Regions from separate parts of the Pseudomonas sp. GW821-FHT02H09 genome, predicted to be linked through region 2. Evidence: riboswitches for the same ligand, from Rfam matches in the RefSeq annotation. Region 2 holds a riboswitch; the other holds the start of a gene.

Region 1 (6,009 bases), on a different contig from region 2:
GCCTGCAAGGCCAACGCCGCGAGACGCTTTTGCATCACCGCTTCGCCGGCGAGCAACCCCACCAGTTCGGCGCGCTGACCGTCGACATCGGTCAGGGAGTCGAGCAGATACAACATGCCGCCACACTCGGCCAGCAACGGCTTGTCGGCCGCGTGGTGCGCGCGGATCGCAGCCAGCATCGTGGCGTTTTCCGCCAGCGCAACATGATGCAATTCCGGGTAGCCGCCCGGCAGGTACAAGCTGTCAGCCTCGGGCAGTTCGCGATCATGGATCGGCGAAAAGAACAGCAACTCGGCGCCCATCGCCCGTAGCAGGTCCAGGCTCGCCCCGTAGGTGAAAGCAAATGCCTCATCGCGAGCCACGGCAATCCGCACACCGGCCAATAATGGCTCGGCGACGACAACCTCAGGCGCAGCGAACCCGACTGCCGGCGGCAACGCCACTTCACAACTGCTGGCCAAGGCTTCGGCCGCCGCGTCGAGGCGCAGATCCAGATCATTCAGTTCGCTGGCCTGCACCAGGCCCAGGTGGCGGCTCGGCAGTTCGATCCCGGTTTCGCGAGACAGCGCGCCATACCAGCGCAGGCCTTCGGTCAGGCTGCCTTCGAGCAATTGCGCGTGGCGCAACGTGCCAACCCGGTTGGCCAGAACGCCGGCAAACGGCAAGTCCGCCTGATAGCGCGCCAGCCCCAAGGCCAGAGCACCGAACGTCTGGGCCATGGCCGTACCGTCGATCACGGCGAGCACCGGTACGCCGAAGTGCCGCGCCAAATCGGCGCTGGACGGCGTACCGTCGAACAGGCCCATGACGCCTTCGATCAGGATCAGGTCAGCCTCGCCCGCCGCTTCCCACAGCAGTCGACGGCTTTCTTGTTCGCCGACCATCCACATGTCCAATTGATACACCGGCGCGCCGCTGGCGCGCTCGAGAATCATCGGGTCGAGAAAGTCCGGACCGCACTTGAATACCCGGACCTTGCGCCCCTGATTGCGATGCAAGCGGGCCAGCGCGGCGGTCACGGTGGTCTTGCCCTGACCGGAAGCCGGTGCGGCGATCAATACCGCCGGACAATGACGTGCATCACTCATGCTTCAATACTCACAGCTCAATGCCCTTTTGCGCTTTGATCCCGGCCTGGAACGCATGTTTGAGCACGCCCATTTCGGTAACCGTGTCGGCCAGATCAATCATTTCGGGCTTGGCGCCGCGGCCGGTTACCAGCACGTGCTGCATTGGCGGGCGAGCCTGCAAATCGCTGAGAACCAGGTCCAGGTCGAGATAACCGTGCTTGAGGGCGATGTTCAGCTCGTCAAGCACCACCAGGCCAATGGCCGGGTCACGCAGCAGTTCACGGGACACTTCCCAGGCCGCTTCGGCTGCGGCGATGTCACGCTGGCGATCCTGGGTTTCCCAGGTGAAGCCTTCGCCCATGACGTGAAAGCGTACTTGCTCGGGAAAGCGTCGAAAGAACAGCTCCTCCCCGGTGCTGTTGCGACCCTTGATGAACTGCACCACGCCGCATTTCATTCCGTGGCCCATGGCCCGTGCAAGCATGCCAAAGGCAGAACTGCTCTTGCCTTTGCCGTTGCCGGTCAGGACCAACAGCAGCCCGCACTCGTTCGGCGAGTTGGCAATACGCTCGTCGATCACGGCTTTTTTGCGCAACATACGCGCCAGATGGCGTTCGTCACGATCGGGGGATTCAGTCATGGCAGCTCTCCGTTGGAACGATAACGGGGGGGCAGGAATAGAAATAGACGGCATAAGCCTGGCATCGCCCACCGTGATGCCGCTGGATGGATCAGGCCGGTCTCCGGGCTCATGAGGGGCATCGCTGCCGAGCTGCACGCCTTCCCGTATCGACAGTCGACACAGTGGCCAAAAGCGCAGCCTTGACTCATTTACCGTTGCGGGGGCAGCGCCGGGATCGCTGTCCGTTCTGTTAAAGAACGCACACTCACCGGCTTCCCTGTTTCACTCTGTCGACCTTGGGTCACAGAGCACCTGAAACAAGTCGCGAAGGTTAGAGGGTTGGGGGTGGAGCGTCAATTAAACCCGGGGCGTTCGCCCGCGATATTATGTGCCGTCGTTCAATAAACTGACGCCAATCTTGTGCCACACTGAAAGCAGTGATATCAAATAGCCACAACACTAACATCACAAAAATAAAGGTGGGCAACATGCAAGGCATGATCATCAGCAATCCGAAGCTGGAATTCCTGCGCCCAGTGCTGGAGCGCTGGTTTGAATGTATCGATCGCTACATCCAGGTACGCGGTGATAACGAATCCCCTTATTGGTTTGATGAACGCACCAACCTTGGGCTGCTCTCGGCTGCCGCCTGGATGTCGGAAATGGTGACACTGGAACAGACCCCGACGAAAAAACAGCAGGAAGACGGCGACCGCAATGGACGTGCCGACCTCTACATCGCCACCAATGAGGAACGGGTCTACATCCAGGCCACCCAGCGCTGGCCGCGGGTCAATAACCTGAACCTCACTCAAGCGCTGCTCGACGCCGTGAGCGATGCCAGGAAGATCAGCTACGCCAGCGATCTGAAGCTCGGTTGCCTGTTCGTAGCGCCACACAAACCACAACACAGCGCCACCCCAGAAGAACTCCAGGACATGGTCGACGATCTGCAAAAGGAACATACCTGCGCCGTGGCCTGGTACTTCCCTTACCCCTATCACAAGTTGCGCAATGAAGCAGGCAACTATCATCCGGGCGTCGCCGTGCTATTCAAAGAAGCCCGCGGCTGAAACGCTGAACCACCGGGCAGCTTCGCCTCTCTATGGTTACATCGGTGCATTCATAGGGGAACCAGCATACTCAAGCCGCAACTCGCCACTGCCATCGCCATCGCCATCGCCATCGCCATCGCCATCGCCAGCAAGCTGTGCTCCTACAGTTTGCGGCACAACGTCAGGCCATCGCCTAACGGCAACAGTGACAAATCGACACGCAAGTCATCCTTCAAGGCGCGGTTCAATGCCTGGATGGCTCGAGTGTCTTCACTCTCAGGATTCACCTCAAGCACCCGCCCGCTCCACAGCGTGTTATCGAAAATCGCCAGACCGCCACTTCGCAGCAGACGCAAGGCACTCTCCAGATAGGCAGGATAGTTGGCTTTGTCAGCATCGATGAAGATCAAGTCGAAACAGCCACCCTGCCCTTGCTGCTCGATCTGCGCCAGGGTTTCCAGTGCAGGCGCCAGACGCAAATCAATTCGCTGCGCCACACCCGCCTCCTGCCAGTAACGGCGTGCAGTGGCGTTGTAATCACCCGGGATATCGCAGCAAATCAAGGTACCGTCATCCGGCAAGGCTGCGGCCATGCACAAGGCGCTGTAGCCGGTGAAAGTACCGACTTCCAGCAAACGCCTGGCGCCGGTCAGCTTGACCAACAACGCGAGGAACTGACCCTGCTCGGGCGCCACCTGCCAGCGGGCCATGGGCAAGGCCTGGGTTTCGTCACGCAAGCGGCGCAACAACGGCGTTTCGCGCAGGGAAACATCCAGCAGATAGCTGTAGAGGGAATCGTCGAGATTGAGAGTGCGAGCGGTCATGACAACCTCTGCAAAGGTGCGACCTAAGGGTTGCGCGCCAGATGCTCAGGCTGCAATACCCGCTTGGCGCTTAGATAGGCTTTCTGCCAATAGGTTTTGGACAGACTGTCCAGCTTAACCGTTCCGCCAGTGGCCGGCGCGTGAACAAACCGGCCTTCGCCGACATAGATCCCGGCGTGACTGACTTGCGAGCCGCCATTGGTGGCGAAAAATACCAGATCGCCGGTTTGCAGTGCATTCTGGTCGACATCCTGAGCGCGCATGCCGATCATCTCGCGGGTCGAACGCGGCAGAGTGATGCCAGCTGCATCGCGATAGACATAGCCGATCAGGCCACTGCAATCAAAACCCGAATCCGGCGTATTACCCCCCCAACGATAAGGCGTACCCACCAGGCCCAACGCACGGAAAAGCACGTCTTCAGCGGCAGGCGAATAGGTTTGAGGGGAAGCGAAAACAGGAGGCCGAACCACCGGAGCTGGCGGCGGAGTATGGCTGGCGCATGCACTGAGCAGTGCCGCGAAAACGAGAAGGGCGAGGCGGGCCGACGTCGACATATGCAGAACAATCCTGATCTGGATGCGGCTTTCTCTGCCGTGAGGCTGAAAACAAAACCGCGTAAGCAGGGCTTACGCGGTTAGGTTATCAACAATAGGTCAGGATTCTAGCGGCTACGCGTCAAACTTCAAGTAAGACTTTAACTTAACCTTACAAAAAGACTGATTACTTGCGAGCAGTGACCGTGGTCGGGGCCATGGCGAGTGCGCGCTTGGCTTCGATGAAGGTCTTGCTCCAGTAGCTGTCGCCCAGGTTATCGACTCGAACACCACCGCTACGACGGCTGCTGGAGTGGATGAACTGGTCATCACCCAGGTAGATCCCCGCGTGACTGACACGGCCACGGCGACCACTGGTGCTGAAGAACAGCAGATCACCGGGCTTGAGATTGTTGCGAGCGACCAGCGGTGCGTCAACGTTGATCATCTCGCGAGTGGAGCGCGGCAAATTCATGCCCGCCTCTTCACGGAACAGATAACCGATGAAGCCGCTGCAATCGAAGCCAGCCTCGGAGGTGCCACCGAAACGGTAGCGGGTACCGATCAGAGACATACCACGCTCAAGGATGCTGTCGGCCAGAACTGGCAGCTGGTACGGCTTGCTGCCGGCGAAGTCGGCCAGTTCTTTTTCAGTCGCCAGTTCTTCCCGGTAAGCAGCGGAAGACTGGGCAGTAACAGAATTTTTAAACTGTTGTTCTTGCTGTTGCGACACCGGAGAGTGAGCAGCGCAACCAAACAACAGGGTGACGAGTGCGAGAGGCACGAGGGGTGCGAAGCGCTTTAGCATGGGCACGACCGTGGCTGAAGATATAAAGAAGCCGCGACTATGCCTTCTATCATCCTCATTTGCAAATTCAATCGATGTAAATGTGACTTATCGGTTTCTCGTTTACATCTAAGGCCTTAAGCCCGATATAAACGCTCGCGCACCCTGGAAGCATCCCTGGAGCGGGTTTTCTGGCGCCTTGAAAGTGCCAAAAAAGCGCTACAGACTGCGGTTTTACCAGCCCAGGGTTTCTTTAAGGAAGGGAATGGTCAGCTTGCGTTGCGCCTGCAACGAAGCCTGATCGAGACGTTCCAGCAGCTCGAACAACGCACTCATGCTGCGAGTGCCGCGAGTGAGGATAAAGTGCCCGACCTCATCGGTCAGGTGCAGACCACGACGCGAAGCACGCAATTGCAGAGCTCGCAGCTTGTCTTCATCGGACAGTGGACGCATCTGGAAAATCAACGCCAGGGTCAAGCGTGATTTCAAGTCCGCCAGCTTCACCGGCAATTCACGTGGGGAGGTTGAAGCGGCGATCAGCAGACGCCGACCACTGTCACGCAAACGGTTGAACAGATGGAACAACGCCTCTTCCCAGTCCGCTCGCCCCGCTACCGCCTGCAAATCATCCAGACAGACCAGCTCGTATTGCTCAAGGTTGTCGAGAATTTCGATACCGCGATCCAGCAACTCTGCCAGCGGCAAGTACACCGCCGGCTCGCCCATTTGTTCAAAACGCAAGCAAGCGGCTTGCAGCAAGTGCGTACGCCCGACGCCATCCTTGCCCCAGAGATAGATCAGGCTTTCGGTCCAGCCGGCGTCGGCTTCGCAAAGCCGCTCGACATAGCCGAGTGCAGCGGCATTGGCGCCTGGGTAGTAGTTGATAAAGGTGGCGTCATCACGCAGACGCACACCTAGGGGCAGCTGAATCGGTTTCATGCTGACTGAACAGTTCCAAACGAACCGTTAGTGGCCTCTGTGTAAAGTTTGCAAAGTTTATACCCGTGACGCCGGGCGCACAATGCAGCAGACCATAAGCAAAATCAAAGGTTTGCGTTAATTTACAGGTACCGACGGGGTTTGTTTGACGGCGGATGTGACAGCCATGAACACCC
Region 2 (6,009 bases):
GCCTGCACCGCCGCATCGAACAAACGGATCAGGTTGGCGAAGGCATCGCGGAAGAACCCGGAAACCCGCAAGGTGACATCAACCCGCGGCCGGTCCAGCAAGCTCAGAGGCAGGATTTCGAAATCGTCGACCCGCTGACTGCCAGTGGCCCACACCGGACGCACACCCATCAACGCCATGGCCTGGGCGATATCGTCACCGCCGGTACGCATGGTCGCCGTGCCCCAGACCGAAAGCCCAAGCTGACGCAGGTGGTCGCCGTGATCCTGCAAATGCCGCTCAAGAATCAGGTTCGCCGACTGAAAGCCGATACGCCAGGCAGTGGTGGTCGGCAGGTTACGCACGTCCACCGAGAAAAAGTTACGCCCGGTGGGCAATACATCCAGCCGCCCGCGGCTCGGCGCACCACTGGGGCCCGCCGGAACGAAACGCCCGCTCAGGGCATCCAGCAGACCGCGCATTTCTGCCGGGCCACAGGCGTCCAGACGCGGCGCAACGACTTCGCGCAGGCTTTCGATAATTGCCTTCACCTCGGCCCAGCCCGGTTCGTTCAACGTGTCGACATCAGCGCTTAACACCCGCTCGATCAACTGCGCGGCAAACAGCTCGAGGCGCTCACGGCTATCGCCGGTGGTGCGCCAAAGCTCATTGCTCAGCGTCTGCAGTTCAACCGGTCGCGGTCCGGTCCAGGGATCAGCCAACACACAGTCCAGCGGATCGAAACCCAGTTCGAAGGCCTTGGCCAAGGCTCGCAGCAAACTCGACTGCGCACCGCGTCCATCGCCACGGGGAATACGCAGTAACGCCAACAGGGTATCGATGCGCAAGCGGCCGGTTGGCGACTCGCCGAACACATGCAAGCCATCGCGGATCTGCGACTCCTTCAAGTCGCACAAATAGGTGTCCAGACGCGGCAGCCAGATCGCCGCGTCAGCGTCGCTGTCGAGCTTTTCGTCCAGTTGCAGTTCGCGGTCGATCCGGGTTTCGCGCACCAGTTTCAGAATGTCGCGCTGCAACTCCCGGGCTCGGCGCGGATCAAGCAACTGCGCTTCGTAATACTCGTCGGCCAGCAACTCGAGATCGCGCAGCGGGCCGTAGGTTTCAGCGCGGGTCAACGGCGGCATCAGGTGATCGATGATTACCGCCTGGGTGCGACGCTTGGCCTGGGCGCCCTCACCCGGGTCATTGACAATAAACGGATAGATGTTCGGCAATGGCCCCAGCAGCGCATCCGGCCAGCAGTTTTCCGAAAGACCGACGCCCTTGCCCGGCAACCACTCGAGGTTGCCGTGCTTGCCGACGTGGATTACCCCATGGGTGCCGTAGGTTTGTCGCAACCAGAAATAGAACGCCAGATAGCCATGAGGCGGCACCAGGTCCGGGTCGTGATAGACCGCGCTCGGGTCGACCTGATAGCCCCGCGCCGGTTGAATGCCAACGAAAGTCAGGCCAAAACGCAGACCTGCGATCATCATCCGCCCGCCGCGGAACATCGGATCGCTTTCAGGCGCGCCCCAGCGCTCAAGCACCGCGTTGCGATTGGCTTCGGGCAGGCAATTGAACATCAAGCAATAGTCGTCCAGTGCCAGGCTTTGCTGGCATGGCCGCTGGTCGATGCTCTCCAGATCATTGCTGACCCCGCCAAGCAATTGCTGAATCAGCGCTGTGCCACTTTCAGGCAGTTGCGCCGGCAGCGGATAGCCCTCAGCGTGCAGCGCCCGCAGGATATTCAGCGCAGCGGCCGGGGTGTCGAGGCCCACGCCGTTGCCGATCCGGCCATCACGGGTCGGGTAGTTGGCAAGAATCAGCGCGATACGCTTTTCGCCATTCGGTACCCGCGCCAGATCAATCCAGCGCCGCGCCAGTTCGGCGACGAAGTCCATACGCGCAGGCGCAGGTCGGTAGCAGACCACATCGGACTGACTGCGCTCGCTGCGCCAGGCCAGGTCCTTGAAGCTGATGGGCCGACTGATGATGCGCCCGTCCAGCTCCGGCAAAGCGATATGCATGGCCAGGTCTCGCGGCCCGAGGCCCTGCTCGCTGGCGCGCCAGCCGGGCTCGTTGTCCTGGGCGCAGATCGCCTGGATCACCGGGATATTACGCCGGAAAGGCCGCAGATGCGGTGCTTCAGGACTGGACTGGGCAAAACCGGTGGTGTTCAGAATCACCCCAGCCTCGACCTCGTCCAGCCAATCTTCGACCATCGCCAGGCAGCCAGGCTCTTTCAAACTGGCCAGCGCAATCGGCAACGGGTTAAGCCCCGCCGCCTGCAAGCGCTGGCAGAAAACATCGATAAAAGCGGTGTTCGCCGCCTGCAGGTGCGAGCGATAGAACAACACCGCCGCCACGGGTTGATCAGCGTGCCAGTCGGCTTGCCAATCGCTGAGCGTGGCGCTGCTTTTGCGCGGATGGTAAATCGCCGTACGCGGCAGGATTTGTGGTTCGGCCCATGGGTAATCGCGATCCAGCCAGCGACTGGCCAGGCAGCGATACAGGTCCAGCGCGTTGCCCAAACCACCTTGACGCAGGAAGTGCCAAAGCCGATCGCGGTCTTCGGCGACCACCGTGCTCAGGTCGCTCAGTTCCGGGTCGGGACGATCGTCGCCGGGCACCAGAATCAGTTGCACGCCCTTCTCGGCCAGCTGCACCAGACGCTCGATGCCGTAACGCCAATAACCGATCCCGCCGTGCAGCGAGATCAGAATGACTTTGGCGTGACACAAGACTTCGTCGACGTACAGGTCGACCGAGGCGTGGTTCTGTACCTGCATCGGGTTGGCCAGACGCAGGCTCGGGTAGTCGTCCGGTAATTGCTGCGCGGCTTCGGCGAGCAGCGCCAGGCTGGAATCGCCGCTGCACAGGATCACCAGCTCGGCGGGGGTTTGTCCAAGGTCGGCAATGTTGTCATCCGACACGAAACCTCCGGGCTGGGTCCTGAGCAGGTGCATGGCTCAGGCGCCGAGTGCGGCGCGCAATTGCGCTTCGATCAGAGCGGCATCCAGTTCCTGGCCAATCAGTACCAGGCGTGTTGCACGCGGCTCATCGGCGCGCCAGGCACGGTCGAAATGTCTGTCGAAGCGCGTGCCCACGCCCTGGATCAGCAAGCGCATCGGCTTGTTCGCAACCGCGGCGAAACCTTTGACCCGCAGAATGCCGTGCTGAACCACCAACTGGGTCAGGGCATCCAGCAGCAGGCTTTCGTCGGCCTGGGGCAGTTCGATGGAAATGGAATCGAAGGCGTCGTGGTCATGGTCATCATGCCCTTCACTATCGGCATCACCGTCGTGATGATGGTCGTGGTGGCTGTGACGGCTGTCGATATGCTCTTCGGAACCGGCGCCCAGACCAATCAAAACCTCCAGAGGCAAGCGACCGCTGCTGGCTTCGATGATTTTTACTGCTGGCGGCAGTTCTTCGGCGACTTCCAGGCGCACTTTGGCCAGGTCTTCAGGGCTGATCAGGTCGGCTTTGTTGAGGATCACCAGGTCGGCGCTGGCCAGCTGGTCGGCGAACAGTTCGTGCAGCGGTGATTCGTGGTCCAGGTTCGGGTCAAGCTTGCGCTGGGCGTCGACTTGATCCGGGAACGCAGCGAAGGTGCCGGCGGCCACGGCCGGGCTGTCGACCACCGTGATCACTGCATCGACAGTGCAGGCACTGCGGATTTCCGGCCACTGGAAGGCTTGCACCAGCGGTTTGGGCAGCGCCAGGCCAGAGGTTTCGATGAGGATGTGATCCAGGTCGGCGCGACGGGCAACCAGCTCGCGCATCACCGGGAAGAACTCTTCCTGGACGGTGCAGCACAGGCAACCGTTGGCCAGTTCATAGACCCGGCCGCTGGCCTCTTCTTCAGTGCAACCGATGGAACATTGCTTGAGAATTTCGCCGTCGATGCCCAGCTCGCCAAATTCGTTGACGATCACTGCAATGCGGCGGCCCTGGGCGTTATCAAGCATATGCCGCAGCAAGGTGGTTTTGCCCGAGCCGAGGAAGCCGGTGACGATGGTGACGGGAAGTTTGGCCAGTGTTTTCATCGGATGCCCTTTGGCAAGGTGGCGGGCATACGGGACGACAACCACACCGATGGGCGCGGAAGATTTCGCCACCGGATCACCCCGCCCGGTTGTAGTGAGAATCTGGTACGAGGCAGGTCTCCTGGCTGACGGCCTGCCGGTCTTTCGACTGGCGATTTCTGCGCCTTCCCGCTCGCTCTATGGATAGAGGGTGCAGTGGCATGGCAGAAACGGAACCGTTCACAGTTGCGGGGGCAGCCGCGGCATTGACCGCGTTCCCTTCTTAGCTTCGGCGAGAGTGCCGAAGAACCTCGAAAGCGCAAGGCTACGCATCGCTTGGGGGCGGGTCAATGTCCGGACAGAGATCTATGGTGACTGTGACGACGCCATCGCGAGCAAGCTCGCTCCTACATTCAATCGCGGTCCCCTTGTAGGAGCGAGCTTGCTCGCGATGGAAGCGCCTCGGTCCAACAAGTGAGAAACCTTGCCAATTGACTCTCATCCCCCGCCCATGCTCTCCTACGCAACTTGTTACGGGTGCCCTTCACAGGGTGAAACGGGAAACCGGTGAGTCATGTGCTTTACTCAAAGCCTTGATCAGTCCGGTGCTGCCCCCGCAACGGTAAGCGAGCGAAGAGTCAGATCCACTGTGCCAGCAGTTCGGCATGGGAAGGTGACTCTTGCAGGTGAAGGCACTGGCCCAAACCCCTCGTGAGCCCGGAGACCGGCCCGCAATACTGAAATAACAAACCCGCGGTGGGCGGGCGCTGTTTGAACCGCTGCGAGCCTGTCTCGCAGGGGTTTTCATGCGCTCGATTCACCCGCTGACACATCAGAGGGAAGCGCCATGTCGATCATCAGCAGCACCCGCCACGCAGGCACCGCCAGCACCACGTCCACCCTGAGCCAACGTCTGATTGCCGCCATCGGCGCATCGATTCTGGGCGCGTGCCTGGTGTATTTCGCCGGTTTCTCGCATATCGAAGCGGTGCACAACGCCGCCCACGACACCCGTCACAGCTCCGCTTTTCCGTGCCATTGAGACCTGCTGACATGATCAAGCGTATTGCGCAAACCGCAGGTTTCACAGGGCTGCTCGCGGCCTTGTTGCTGACCTTGCTGCAAAGCTTCTGGGTCGCGCCGCTGATTCTCCAGGCGGAAACCTATGAAAAGGCCCCGGCCGCCGAAGTCCACGAACACGCTGAAGGCGCCATGGCCGGTCATACCCATGATGCCGAAGCCTGGGAGCCGGAGGACGGCTGGCAGCGCGTGCTCTCGACCACCGGTGGCAATCTGGTGGTGGCCGTCGGTTTCGCCCTGATGCTTGCGGGTCTCTATACCCTGCGCGCTCCGGGTCGCACGTCCGAAGGTTTGCTCTGGGGCCTGGCCGGTTACGCGACCTTCTGCCTGGCACCGACCATGGGCCTGCCGCCGGAGCTGCCCGGCACTGCCGCCGCTGACCTGCTGCAACGGCAGACCTGGTGGGCCGGGACCGCGGCGTCCACCGCTGTCGGCATTGCGCTGATCGTGTTTGGCAAACACTGGCTATTGAAGATTCTCGGCGTGGCAATTCTGGCGGTACCGCACATCATTGGCGCGCCGCAACCGCAGGTGCATTCCAGCCTGGCGCCGGAAGCGCTCGAAGCACAATTCAAAATCGCTTCGCAATTGACCAACGCCGCGTTCTGGCTGGCCCTGGGCCTGATCAGCGCCTGGTTGTTCCGTCGCAAAAGCGAAGGCCAATACCGCGCATGACTGACATCAGCACAGCGCCGACCCTGGTAGTCGGCCTGGGCTGCCAGCGTGGCTGCCCCGCCGCCACGCTACAGGCGTTGCTCGATCAGGCGTTGCAGGCTCACCACATCGATCTGCAAGCGATCCAGGCCCTGGCCAGTATCGACCTGAAACGAGAGGAGCCTGGCCTGCTTGAGCTGGCTGCGCAATTGGCGTTGCCGCTGACATTCTTCAGCAGTGCACAGCTCGCTGCCTATGAGCCACA

The links. Region 2 has a riboswitch for cobalamin ahead of cobW (cobalamin biosynthesis protein CobW). Riboswitches for the same ligand answer to the same signal wherever they lie in the genome.
Region 1: it holds a riboswitch for cobalamin, as region 2 does, so the genes downstream of both, cobO (cob(I)yrinic acid a,c-diamide adenosyltransferase) here and cobW (cobalamin biosynthesis protein CobW) in region 2, are expected to answer to the same signal.

What each region holds. Positions count from the first base shown of each region.
Region 1 is NZ_JBWKVA010000023.1:77,336-83,344, reverse strand. It holds gene AC07VR_RS26115 (cobyrinic acid a,c-diamide synthase CobB) at 1-1,088, opposite strand, end outside; gene cobO (cob(I)yrinic acid a,c-diamide adenosyltransferase) at 1,099-1,710, opposite strand; cobalamin riboswitch at 1,788-2,023, opposite strand; gene AC07VR_RS26105 (hypothetical protein) at 2,181-2,765, shown strand; gene AC07VR_RS26100 (class I SAM-dependent methyltransferase) at 2,909-3,571, opposite strand; gene AC07VR_RS26095 (C40 family peptidase) at 3,595-4,128, opposite strand; gene AC07VR_RS26090 (C40 family peptidase) at 4,295-4,915, opposite strand; gene hda (DnaA regulatory inactivator Hda) at 5,129-5,833, opposite strand.
Region 2 is NZ_JBWKVA010000008.1:169,558-175,566, forward strand. It holds gene cobN (cobaltochelatase subunit CobN) at 1-2,948, opposite strand, end outside; gene cobW (cobalamin biosynthesis protein CobW) at 2,952-4,031, opposite strand; cobalamin riboswitch at 4,126-4,339, opposite strand; cobalamin riboswitch at 4,529-4,757, shown strand; gene AC07VR_RS13185 (CbtB domain-containing protein) at 4,858-5,052, shown strand; gene AC07VR_RS13190 (CbtA family protein) at 5,064-5,765, shown strand; gene AC07VR_RS13195 (cobalamin biosynthesis protein) at 5,762-6,009, shown strand, end outside.